Regions from separate parts of the Amycolatopsis sp. NPDC059021 genome, predicted to be linked through region 2. Evidence: riboswitches for the same ligand, from Rfam matches in the RefSeq annotation. Region 2 holds a riboswitch; the other holds the start of a gene.
What was found. A riboswitch is a leader RNA that binds a small molecule or an ion and turns the genes downstream of it on or off. The one in region 2 is predicted to bind glycine.
Positions count from the first base shown of each region.

Region 1: linked by a shared signal. The riboswitch ahead of gcvP (aminomethyl-transferring glycine dehydrogenase) and the one ahead of gcvP (aminomethyl-transferring glycine dehydrogenase) in region 2 are both predicted to bind glycine.

Region 1 is NZ_JBHYIQ010000068.1:40,912-47,267, reverse strand. It holds gene gcvT (glycine cleavage system aminomethyltransferase GcvT) at 1-207, opposite strand, end outside; gene gcvP (aminomethyl-transferring glycine dehydrogenase) at 212-3,046, opposite strand; glycine riboswitch at 3,200-3,293, opposite strand; gene ACFWX1_RS32360 (3-oxoacyl-ACP reductase) at 3,431-4,198, opposite strand; gene ACFWX1_RS32355 (aldehyde dehydrogenase family protein) at 4,201-5,568, opposite strand; gene ACFWX1_RS32350 (gamma-glutamyl-gamma-aminobutyrate hydrolase family protein) at 5,568-6,320, opposite strand; gene ACFWX1_RS32345 (glutamine synthetase family protein) at 6,301-6,356, opposite strand, start outside.
Region 2 is NZ_JBHYIQ010000008.1:137,967-144,322, reverse strand. It holds gene gcvH (glycine cleavage system protein GcvH) at 1-245, shown strand, start outside; gene garA (glycogen accumulation regulator GarA) at 395-859, shown strand; gene ACFWX1_RS07170 (MerR family transcriptional regulator) at 859-1,620, shown strand; gene ACFWX1_RS07165 (bifunctional nuclease family protein) at 1,848-2,321, shown strand; gene ACFWX1_RS07160 (TetR/AcrR family transcriptional regulator) at 2,421-3,062, opposite strand; gene ACFWX1_RS07155 (MerR family transcriptional regulator) at 3,367-3,945, shown strand; glycine riboswitch at 3,992-4,095, shown strand; gene gcvP (aminomethyl-transferring glycine dehydrogenase) at 4,552-6,356, shown strand, end outside.

The DNA of each region.
Region 1 (6,356 bases), on a different contig from region 2:
CGCGTAGTCCAGCGTCGCCGCGGCCTCCGGGCCGGTGACCTCGATCTCCGCCATGTGCGAGAGGTCGAACAGCCCGGCCGCGGTGCGCACGGCTTTGTGCTCGGCCAGCTCGCTGGCGTAGCGGACCGGCATCGACCAGCCCGCGAAATCGGTGAACAGCGCACCGAGTCCCTTGTGGACTTCGTGCAGGGAGGTTTCCTTCGACACGGGCTCAGCCTTCGTAAGCGTTGAGGGGCGGGCAGGAGCAGACGAGGTTGCGGTCGCCGTGGGCACCGTCGATCCGGCGCACCGGCGGCCAGTACTTCGTCTTGCGCGAAACCCCGGCGGGGAACACGGCGAGCTCGCGATCGTAGGGCTTGTCCCACTCGCCGACCAGCGCACCGGCGGTGTGCGGGGCATTGCGCAGCGGGCTGTCCTCCGCGGTCCAGCGGCCTTGCGCGACACCGTCGATCTCCTCGCGGATGGCGATCATCGCGTCGCAGAACCGGTCGATCTCGGTGAGGTCCTCGCTCTCGGTCGGCTCGACCATGAGCGTGCCGGCGACCGGGAACGACATCGTCGGCGCGTGGAAGCCATAGTCGATCAGCCGCTTCGCGACGTCGTCGACGGTGACGCCGGTTTCCTTGGTGATGCCGCGCAGATCGAGGATGCACTCGTGCGCGACGAGGCCGTCCTGCCCGGTGTAGAGCACCGGGTAGTGCGGGCCGAGCCGCGCGGCGACGTAGTTCGCGGCGAGCACCGCGACCTCGGTGGCCGCGGTGAGGCCGGGCGCGCCCATCATGCGGACGTAGGCCCACGAGATCGGCAGGATCGAGGCCGAGCCGTAGGGCGCGGCGCTGATCGGGCCGACGCCGGTTTCCGGGCCCGCGGTGTCCAGCAGCGGGTGGTTGGGCAGATACGGCGCGAGGTGCGCGCGCACCGCGACCGGGCCGACGCCGGGGCCACCGCCGCCATGCGGGATGCAGAACGTCTTGTGCAGGTTCAGATGCGAGACGTCGCCGCCGAACTCGCCCGGCTTGGCCAGGCCCAGCAGCGCGTTGAGGTTCGCACCGTCCACATAGACCTGTCCGCCGCCGTCGTGCACGATCTTGGCGAGCCGCTCGATGCCGTGCTCGTACACCCCGTGCGTGGACGGGTAGGTGACCATGATCGCGGCGAGCGTGTCCTTGTGCGCGTCCACTTTGGACTGGAGGTCGTCGAGGTCGACGTTGCCCTCGGCAGTGCACTTGACCACGACCACGCGCATCCCGGCGAGCACCGCCGAGGCGGCGTTGGTGCCGTGCGCGGACGACGGGATCAGGCAGACGTCGCGGCCCTCGTCGCCGTTGGCGCGGTGGTAGGCGCGGATGGCCAGCAGCCCGGCGAGCTCGCCCTGGCTGCCCGCGTTCGGCTGCAGCGACACCTTGTCGTAGCCGGTGACCTCGGCCAGCCAGCCCGACAGCTGCTCGACCAGCACGTGGTAGCCCTCGGCGTCGCCGGCGGGCGCGAACGGGTGGATGCCCGCGAACTCGCGCCAGCTGATCGGCTCCATCTCGGTGGTGGCGTTGAGCTTCATCGTGCACGAACCGAGCGGGATCATGCCGCGGTCGAGCGCGTAGTCCTGATCGGACAGACGCCGCAGATACCGCAGCATCGCCGTCTCGGACCGGTGCGCGACGAAGACCTCGTGGCTCAGGTAGCCGCTCTCGCGGGCGAGACCGTTCGGCAGCGCCTTCTTGCTCTCCTCCGGCGCGGCTTCGACCCCGAACGCACGCAGGACCTTCACGAGGATGTCCGGGCGGGTGACCTCGTCACAGGCGACGCGGACGTGGTCGGCATCGATGTGGCCGAGGTTGATCCCGCTTTCCCTTGCCGCGGCGTGGATTTCGGCCGCCTTGCCGGGCACGCGCGCGACGACGGTGTCGAAGAATCCCTCGTGCACGACCTCGACGCCGCCCTGCCGCAGCGCCTCGGCGAACCCGGCGGCCAGGCCGTGCACCCGGGCGGCGATGCGCTGGAGGCCGTCCGGACCGTGGTAGACCGCGTACATCGCGGCGAGCACGGCGGGCAGCACCTGCGCGGTGCAGATATTGGACGTCGCCTTCTCACGGCGGATGTGCTGCTCGCGGGTCTGCAGTGCGAGGCGGTACGCCGGGTTGCCGTCGGCGTCGACCGAAACCCCGACGAGGCGGCCGGGCAGTGAGCGCTCCAGTCCACTCCGGACGGACAGGTACCCGGCGTGCGGGCCGCCGTAGCCGAGCGGGACGCCGAAACGCTGCGTCGAGCCGGCCGCGACGTCGGCGCCGAACTCACCCGGCGAGGTGATGAGGGTCAGGGCCAGGAGGTCGGCGGCGACGGTGAACAGCGCGCCCGCGGCCTTCGCCGAACCGGAGATCGCGTGGTAGAAGCCGGGGCCGCGCAGCACGCCGGACGCGCCGGGGTACTGGACGACGACGCCGAAGAACTCCGCGGGCAGCCCGGTCAGCAGGTCGCGGACCTGGACCTCGATGCCCAGCGCCTCGGCGCGGGTGCGGACCACGGCGATGGTCTGCGGCAGGCATTCGGCGTCGAGGACGACGACGTTCGACTTGGACTTGGAGGCACGCCGCATGAGCGTCACGGCCTCGGCGACGGCGGTGGCCTCGTCGAGCAGGGAGGCGTTCGCGGTGGCCAGGCCGGTGAGGTCGGCGACCATGGTCTGGAAGTTGAGCAGGGCTTCGAGACGGCCCTGCGAGATCTCCGGCTGATACGGCGTGTACGCGGTGTACCAGGCCGGGTTCTCCAGCACGTTGCGGCGGATCACCGGCGGGGTCACGGTGTCGTGGTAGCCGAGGCCGATCATCTGCGTCATCGGACGGTTACGCGCGGCGAGCGCCCGCAGTTCGGCGGTGGCGTCCTCTTCGGACGCGGCGGCGGGGAGATCGAGGCCGTGAGCACTGCGGATGGCGGACGGGACCGCGGCGGCGACGAGCGCGTCCAGGCTGCCGTAACCGCATTCGGCCAGCATCTTGGCCTGTTCGGCCACCGATGGGCCGATATGCCGGGTGTCGAACGGTGTCGATGTGATGGGGAGCTCCTCGGGCCGGGCACTGGGTAGACCGGTGCGCTGGAACTCCCCCTCTGTCATGGCACCTGAGAGTTTCACCGTGCGTTCCCGATCGAACACAGCACGGCTTTCACCTTGGGTGAGGCGTGGGTACGCCTGCTTTCCAGAGTGGCCTCGCACGAAGCGGTAGTGGATACCTGAGAGATTCCGGGGAGTTTGCTCCTTCGGTGCCCCACCACGTTCGTGGGGGCTCTCCCGCTCCGGCTCGACGGCCCGATCTGTAGTTGTCGCGCATACCGTACCCGGCGGCTTCACCCCCCGTCCACTTCTCCCCGCCCACACCACACCGGCGATCTCACGTGATTGAACGGCGACCTCACGTGATTGAACGGAGATCTCGCGTGCTTACAGGGGGGTGACGTAGGCGCCGGAGATGCCGCCGTCGACGAGGAACTGGGAGGCGGTGATGAAACTGGCGTCGTCGCTGGCGAGGAAGGCGACGGCGGCGGCGATCTCCTCCGGCTCGGCGAACCGCCCGACCGGGACGTGCACGAGACGCCGCGCGGCCCGCTCGGGGTCCTTCGCGAACAGCTCCTTGAGCAGCGGGGTGTTCACCGGTCCGGGGCACAGCGCGTTGACGCGGATGTTCTCGCGCGCGAACTGCACGCCCAGCTCGCGGCTCATCGCGAGCACGCCGCCCTTGGACGCGGTGTAGGAGATCTGCGAGGTCGCCGCGCCCATGACCGCCACGAACGACGCCGTGTTGACGATCGAGCCCTTCCCCTGACGCCGCATGTGCGGCAGGACGGCCTTGCAGCACAGGTACACCGAGGTCAGGTTGACCTGCTGGACCTTCTGCCACGCGTCGATGCCGGTGGTGAGGATCGAGTCGTCGTCCGGCGGCGAGATCCCGGCGTTGTTGAACGCGACGTCGACCGAGCCGAACTGGTCCACTGTGGACTGGAACAGGGCCTCGACCTGCTCGGCGTCGGTGACGTCGGTCTGCACGAATACGCCGCCGACCTCGTCCGCCGCGACCTTGCCCTGCTCCGGCGCGACGTCGGCGATGACGATCTTCGCGCCCTCGCTCGCCAGGCGGCGCGCGGACGCGAGCCCGATCCCGCTGGCCCCACCGGTGATCACCGCGACGCGGCCCTCGAAACGCTGCACCATCCCTACTCCTCCGTGCTCAGAAAGACGTTCTTGGTCTCGGTGAACGCCGTCGCGGCGTCCGGCCCGAGCTCACGGCCGAGACCGGACTGCTTGAATCCGCCGAACGGCGTCCAGTACCGCACCGACGAATGCGAGTTGACCGAGAGGTTCCCCGACTCGACGCCGCGGGAGACCCGGAAGGCGCGGCCGACGTCGCGGGTCCAGATCGACCCGGACAGGCCGTACTCGGTGTAGTTGGCCATGTCGACCGCGTCGGCCTCCTCGGCGAACGGGACGACGGCGACGACCGGGCCGAAGATCTCGTCCGTGGCCAGGGGATCCTGCAGATTCGGCGGGGTGACGACGGTCGGCGCGAACCAGAACCCCGGCCCGTCCGGCGCGCTCCCCCGGAACGCCACCGGTGTCCGATCGTCCACATAGGACGACACCTTCGCGTGGTGCGCGGCCGAGATGAGCGGCCCCATCTCGGTCTTCTCCGACCCCGGATCGCCGACGACCACACCACGCACGGCGGGTTCGAGCAGCTCCATGAACCGGTCGTACGCGCTCGCCTGCACGAGGATCAGCGAGCGCGCGCAGCAGTCCTGGCCCGCGTTGTCGAAGACCCCGTACGGCGCCGTCGCGGCGGCCTTCTCCAGGTCGGCGTCGGCGAAGACGATGTTCGCGTTCTTCCCGCCCAGCTCCAGCGTCACGCGCTTCACCTGCGCCGCGCAGCCCGCCATGATCCGCTTGCCGACCTCGGTGGACCCGGTGAAGACGACCTTGCGTACCGCCGGATGCTCGACGAACCGTTGTCCCACCACGGATCCCTTACCCGGCAGCACCTGGAAGACGTCCTCGGGGATGCCCGCCTCGCGCGCCAGTTCGGCGAGCCGGAGCGCGGTCAACGGCGTCAGCTCGGCGGGCTTGAGGACCACGGTGTTCCCGGCCGCGAGCGCGGGCGCGAAACCCCAGCCCGCGATCGGCATCGGGAAGTTCCACGGCACGATCACGCCGACGACGCCGAGCGGCTCGTGGAACGTGACGTTCACCCCGCCCGGCACCGGGATCTGCTTCCCGATCAGGCGTTCCGGCGCGGCGGCGTAGTAGTTCAGGACGTCGCGGACGTTGCCCGCTTCCCAGCGCGCGTTGCCGATCGTGTGCCCGGAGTTCGTGACCTCCAGCCGGGCGAGGTTCTCGATGTCGTTCTCGACGGCGTCGGCGAAACGACGCAGCAGTCGCGCACGGTCGCCGGGGGCGACGTCGCGCCAGGCCGGGAACGCGGCCCGCGCGCGGGCGATCGCGGCGTCGGTCTCCTCGGCGGTGGTCAGCGCGACCGACCGCACCACCTCTTCGGTGGCGGGGTTGATCACGTCGAAACTGGTGCTCATTACCTCTCCTTACGGGCGGCCGCCACGAGGGCCGCGAAGAGCCGGAGGTCGTCGGTGTCCTGTTCGGGATGCCATTGCACCCCGAGGACGAAGTTCCCGCCGGGCAGCTCGGCGGCCTCGACGGTGCCGTCGGCGGCCCAGCCGACCGGGACGAGCCCGTCGCCGAGCCGGTCGATGGCCTGGTGGTGGTAGCACATCGCCTTGGTCTCCGCCCCGAGGATCGCGGCGGCGCGCGACCCCTCGGCGAGGGTGATCGTGCTGGTCCCGAACGTCGCGGGCGCGGGCTGATGCTCGCGGCTGCCGGTCGCCTCGGGCATGTCCTGGGTCAGCGTGCCGCCGAGCGCGACGCTGATCACCTGGAGCCCCCGGCAGACGCCGAGCACCGGAACCCCGGCTTCGATCGCCGCGCCGAGCAGGCCGAACTCGAAGGCGTCACGATCGGGCCTGGTGTAGGTCTTCTCATGCGGTTCCTGGCCGTACCGCGCCGGATCGACGTCGGCGCCGCCGACCAGCACCAGTGCGTCCACAGTGGACATCAGCCGCGTATAGGCGTCGCTCACCGGCGGGAGGAGCACGGGAATACCGCCCGCGGCGGTCACGCAGTCGACGTAGACACGGTGCAGGAGCGCGGCTTCGGTGTCCCAGACGCCGAACCGGGCGGGCTCGATGTACGTCGTCAGGCCGATGACCGGCTTCCGCCGACGTACTTCCTCCCGCGGAGGCGGCGAAGAATCAGAGGCGTTCGAAACCACGAATGCGCTCCCAATCGGTGACGGCCTTCTCGAAGG
Region 2 (6,356 bases):
TGGGCAAGCAGCTCGGCGCCGGGGACGCCTTCGGCGAGGTGGAGTCCACCAAGAGCGTTTCGGAACTGTTCGCGCCGGTCGACGGCGAGGTCGTCGCGGTCAACGAGGCCGTGTCGCAGTCGCCCGAGCTGATCAACAGCGATCCCTACGGCGAGGGCTGGCTGATCGAGATCCGGCTGGACGACCCGGCCGGGCTGGAAGCGCTCCTCGAAGCCGAGGCGTACCAGGCGCTGATCCAGGGCTGAAACCCCTTCCGCGCGAAGGGTTCGCGCAGGCCGCGGCGCCCCACCGCCGGTAGAGGGGAGCCCGGGGCCGGAGAATCGATCAGACACGGTACGTTGAGCGCTACACGTTCTTGAGTACTGGCAACATCATGCGTGAGGAGAGAGCTCAGGTGAGCACGAACGACGGGCCCGGCGTTCCCCCGGAGCAGTCTCCGGAGCGGACCTCTGTCTTCCGGGCCGACTTCCTGGCCGACGTGGAAGGCCAAGAGTCCGCGCCGGCCGCCGAAGCACCGGTACAGGGCGTCGACGCCCTGCCGCCGGGTTCGGCACTGCTGGTCGTGAAGCGGGGCCCCAACGCGGGGTCGCGGTTCCTGCTCGACCGGGACACCACCAGCGCCGGACGGCACCCGGACAGCGACATCTTCCTCGACGACGTCACCGTCTCCCGCAGGCACGCCGAATTCCGGCGTGAGGGCGGCGAGTTCGTCGTCATCGACGTGGGCAGCCTCAACGGCACCTACGTCAACCGCGAACCGGTCGACCAGGCGGTGCTGGCCGGGGGCGACGAGGTGCAGATCGGGAAGTTCCGCCTGGTCTTCCTGACCGGACCGGGGCACGGTGGCCAGGGGGCATAGTGACGGCGGCCGGGCGGCCCGGACGTTCTTCGGCACAGCGCGACGGGTTGAGCATCGGGGCGGTACTGGCGCAGCTGCGCGATGACTTCCCCGACGTCACGATCTCCAAGATCCGGTTCCTCGAGGCGGAAGGCCTGGTCCAGCCGGGCCGGACGCCGTCGGGGTACCGGCAGTTCGCCGCGGCGGACGTGGAGCGCCTGAAGTTCGTGCTGTCCGCCCAGCGGGATCACTACCTTCCGCTGAAGGTCATCAAGGAACAGCTGGACGCGGCCGACCGGGGCGCCGAGCCCGCACCGGGCACGCCCCGGTTGCCGCGCAAGCTGGTCCCGCTCGACGACCCCGCCGATCCCGGCGGGCTGCCCGCACCGGACGACTTCGCGTCCGGCAGGGACGTCCGGCTCACGCAGGAAGAGCTGCTGGAACAGGCCGCCATCGACGAGGCCACCCTCGCCGAACTGCGGCAATACGGTCTGGTGCGGCCCGGCCCCGCCGGGTTCTACGACCCCGACGCGGTCCAGATCGCGCGCACGGTCCGGGCGATGACCGAATTCGGTATCGAGCCGAGACATCTGCGTGCCTTCCGCGCCTCGGCCGACCGCGAGGTCGGCCTGTTGGAACAGATCGTGACCCCGGTGTATCGCCACCGTGACGCCGACGCGAAAGCGAGGGCCGACGAGGTGGTCCGCGAGCTCGCGGCACTCTCGGTGACCCTGCACACGCTGCTCGTGAAAGCGGGAATCCGGGGTGTCACGGGTGGTTGACACCGGGCGAAGCGCGCTCGCGCACTGAGAACCCTTGCGACGCCGGATGTCAATGACTGAATGTTGGCCACCCTATGCCGTACCGTGAGAGCAGGGTTTGCCGCGCGCGAACCGAGAAAGTCCGCCACTAGCGAGCACAGCGCTCGGATCACGGGTAGCGTCGAGGATGTCGGCGCCGACGCCGGGACAGCGTTGCGGCCCGTGCGCACGAGAGGAGGCGAAGCCCGATGAGCGAGATGCGCGTCGTCGGCGTGCGGGTGGAGCTACCCGCGAATCAGCCGATCTTGTTGCTGCGGGAGACCGAAGGCGAACGGTACCTGCCGATCTGGATCGGCTCGGTCGAGGCAACCGCCATCGCCTTGGAGCAACAAGGAGTCCGCCCCGCCCGCCCGCTCACCCACGACCTGCTCAAAGAGGTCATCGGAGCGCTCGGCCGGGAGCTCGAACAGGTCGTCATCACCGACCTCAAGGAAGGGACGTTCTTCGCCGAGCTCGTCTTCGACGGCGATATCAGGGTCTCCGCCCGCCCGAGCGACTCCGTCGCGCTCGCACTGCGGATCGGTGTCCCCATCCACGCCGTCGACGCCGTCCTCGAGGAAGCCGGCCTGATCATCCCGGACGAACAGGAGGACGAGGTCGAGAAGTTCCGCGAGTTCCTCGACTCCGTCTCCCCCGAGGATTTCCGCGGCGCCGACACCTGATCCGCGCCGCCACGCCACCGCGGGCCGCGACCTCCGCCCATCGATGCCGATGAGCGGAAGCGCGGCCCGTCGTCGTGGTGGGGGCGCTTTCCGGATCGTTCACCTCGCGGCCGGAGCGGTGGCCTTCTCGAACAGGTCGGCCACTTCGCGGCCGTAGCGGTCGATGTCGAGCGACGGGTCCGCCTTCAGCTGAGCCGCCACGCCGTCGATGGCCTGGGCGATGGACATCGCCATCACGTCGGGCGCGAAGTCACCGAAAGCGCCTTCCGCCTGTCCCTGCTTCAGCTGCCGGTACACACTCCCCACCCGCAGGTCGTTCAGCACGGGCCCGGCCATGCCCCAGCCGTCCTCGTCCTCCGCGTTCGCGGTCATCTCCGTGAGCACCCGCACACACTCCGGATAGTCACGGAGAAACGCCACCGACGTCTCGATGTGCGCCCGCAGGTTCCCCCGCCGGTCCGCGGCGTCGATCCGGCCTTCGGTCCGCTCCGCGAGGAAGCGGCTCTTCGTCTCGATCACCGTGCTCAGCACCGCCTGCATCAGCCCGGCCTTGCTGGTGAAGTGGTAGGAGATGATCCGGGTGCTGCTCAGCCCGGCGCGTTCCTTGATCCGGGCGAACGTCGTCTTCCGATAGCCGACCTGGGCCATTGTCGCGATGGTCGCGCCGATGATCTGGGCCCGGCGGGCGGCCTCGGTCACGGAGAGGCCGAGCTCCGCCTGCGTGTCAGTGTTTACTTGCATGAGTAAAAAATAACACGCACGAGTAAATCTGTCCAGCCGACCCGCTCGACGTCGGCGTCGTACGGCGAACGGACTAAAGCCTCAAGACGAACTTGAGGTCAGCCGCGCGTCGCGTTGACCGGTACCTTGCATGCGCTTACCGTCGAAGGCGGTAAATCGCCACGGTGTGATTCGACGCCGGTATGTGAACGCGGTCGTGTGAACGCGGGGGCACGAGCGTGGCGATTCATCCCGGCCGGTCCCACTCCTGGGTCCGACCGGCTTGTCGTTCGCCGGCCACCAGGTCGGGCGAGGGGAGGCACGCGTGGTCGAGGCTGGTCCTGAGAAGCAGCCTGTTCAGGTCGCCGGCGGCGAGCAGGGTGAACTGTTCCCCGACGCCTCGCTCCCGGACGAACTGGTCGGCTACCGGGGCCCCGCCGCCTGTCAGATCGCCGGGATCACCTACCGGCAGCTCGACTACTGGGCCAGGACGAAACTGGTCGCGCCGAGCATCCGCACCGCGCATGGTTCGGGATCGCAGCGGCTGTACTCGTTCAAGGACATCCTGGTCCTCAAGGTCGTGAAGCGCTTACTGGACACCGGGGTCTCGCTGCAGAACATCCGCGTCGCGGTCGATCACCTGCGGGTACGCGGGGTGCGTGATCTGGCCAAGGTGACGTTGTTCTCGGACGGCACCACGGTCTACGAGTGCACGTCGCCGGAGGAGATCGTCGATCTGCTCCAGGGCGGTCAGGGTGTGTTCGGCATCGCGGTCAGCGGAGCCATGCAGGAGATCAGCGGCACGATCCACGAGTTCCCGGCCGAGCGCGCCGACGGCGGCGAGGTCGAGTCGATGGTGCCCGACGAGCTGACTCAGCGCCGCAACGCCCGTCGCACCGGGTGACCACCGGCGCTCGAGCGGGTCAGGGTAGGCTCTGTCCCGCGGTCGACGAATCCGCGCGGGAGAGACCGGGTCATCAACAACCTTGAGCCCGGCGCCGAAGGAGCAAGTCCTCCCCGGAACCTCTCAGGCACCCTGGACCGCGCGGACGAGACGCCTCTGGAAAGTGGGTCGCCAGGACACAGCCTGGCGGCTCCGCCGAAGGTGCAAACCCGGCTCAACACACGGGTGAAACTCTCAGGCGCCCTGCGGGTACGGACAGAGTGGGGAGGGGTCCTTCGGGGTTGGGTGAGCTCTGCTCGCGGAATGCGCTCGCCGAACCCCTCCGGAGTGTCTTGTGGGGGGGGGACCCCCCCCCCCCCCCCCCCCGGGCGGGGCCCCCCCCCCCCCCCCCCCCGCCCCGCACCCGGGGGGGTTCGGGGGGGGGGGGTGCCGGGGGGGTGGGGGGCGCTGTGGTGGGGGATGGGCCTCGCCCCCCCCGGCGGGTTGTTTGTGGGGGGGGCCACCCCCCCCACCCCGCCCGGCGGGCTTCGCCCCCGGACCCCCACCGTGGTCCCCTTCTGTTCTAGAGTCGGGTTGGGCAGGCACCGCCCTTCGGAGGAGGCAGGCGTGGAACCGTCTCTCGCCGAGCTGGAGCAGGGAATTCCCTTCGCTGACAGGCACATCGGTCCCGGGCCGGACGAACTGTCCCGCATACTCGATGTCGTCGGCGTCGCTTCGCTCGAGGAGCTGGCCGAGCGCGCGGTCCCCGGTTCGCTGCGGGCCTCGGCCCAGGCCCCGGAACTGCCACCTGCTGCCACGGAAGCCCAGGCGCTGGCGGAACTGCGGGCGCTCGCCGCGCGCAACCGGCCGATGGTCCAGATGATCGGCCTCGGGTACCACGACACGATCACCCCGCCGGTGATCCGCCGGAACCTCTTCGAGAATCCCGCCTGGTACACGGCTTACACGCCGTACCAGCCGGAGATTTCCCAAGGCCGCCTGGAAGCGCTGCTCAACTTCCAGACGATGACCGCGGATCTCACCGGTCTGCCGATCGCGAACGCGTCGATGCTCGACGAGGCGACCGCCGCGGCCGAGGCGATGACCCTGGTCCGTCGCGCCACCCGCTCGAAGTCCGCGCGGTTCGTCGTCGACGAGGACACCCTGCCGCAGACCATCGAGGTGCTGCGTACCCGCGCGGAGCCGCTCGGCATCGAACTGGTCGTCACCGATCTGTCCCAGGGCATCACCGGGCTCGGCCTCGGCGGTGACTTCTTCGGCATTCTGTTGAGCTACCCCGGCGCGTCCGGCGCGGTGCGCGAGCTGGACCCGGTGATCGCCGAGGCGAAGGCGCTCGGCGCCGCCGTCGTGGTGGCCGCCGACCCGCTCGCGCTCACCCTCCTGCGCTCGCCGGGCGAACTCGGCGCGGACGTCGCGATCGGTTCGGCGCAGCGGTTCGGCGTCCCGATGGGCTTCGGCGGGCCGCACGCCGCGTACCTTGCTGTCCGCAAGGGACTCGAACGGCAGGTCCCGGGCAGGCTCGTCGGCGTCTCGGTCGACGCCGACGGCGCGCGGGCGTATCGGCTCGCGCTGCAGACCCGTGAGCAGCACATCCGCCGCGAGAAGGCGACGTCCAACATCTGCACCGCGCAGGTGCTGCTCGCCGTGATGGCCGCGATGTACGCGGTGTACCACGGTCCGGAAGGATTGCGGGCCATCGCGCATCGCGCCCATCGCATGGCCACGGTGTTCGCCGCCGGGCTCGCCGAGGGCGGCATCGAGATGCGCCACGGCGAGTTCTTCGACACGGTGACCGCGGTCGTGCCGGGCCAGGCGGCGGCGATCGTGGCGGCCGCGCGCGACCTCGGGGTGAACCTCCGGCTCGTGGACGCGGACCACGTCGGCGTCGCCTGCGACGAGACCACGACGCGCGAACGGCTTTCGTTGGTGTGGAAGGCTTTCGGGGTCACTGTGTCCGATGTGGACTCGCTGGACGCGGACACCGCCGACGCGCTGCCCGTGCCGCTGCGGCGGACGGGGGAGTACCTGACCCATCCGGTGTTCCACACGCATCGCTCGGAAACCGCGCTGCTGCGGTACCTGCGTTCGCTGGCGGACAAGGACCTGGCGCTGGACCGGAGCATGATCCCGCTCGGCTCCTGCACGATGAAGCTCAACGCCGCCGCGGAGATGGAACCCGTCAGCTGGCCCGAATTCGCCGGGCTGCACCCGTTCGCGCCCGCCGAGGACGCCGCGGGTCTGCTCTCTGTGGTGTCCGATCTGGAGGGTTGGCTGGCGCGGATCACCGGCTATGACAAGGTTTCGCTGCAACCGAACGCCGGAAGCCAGGGCGAGTTCGCCGGCCTGCTGGCGATTCGTGCCTACCATCGTTCCCGTGGCGAGGACGCTCGCGACGTCTGCCTGATCCCGGC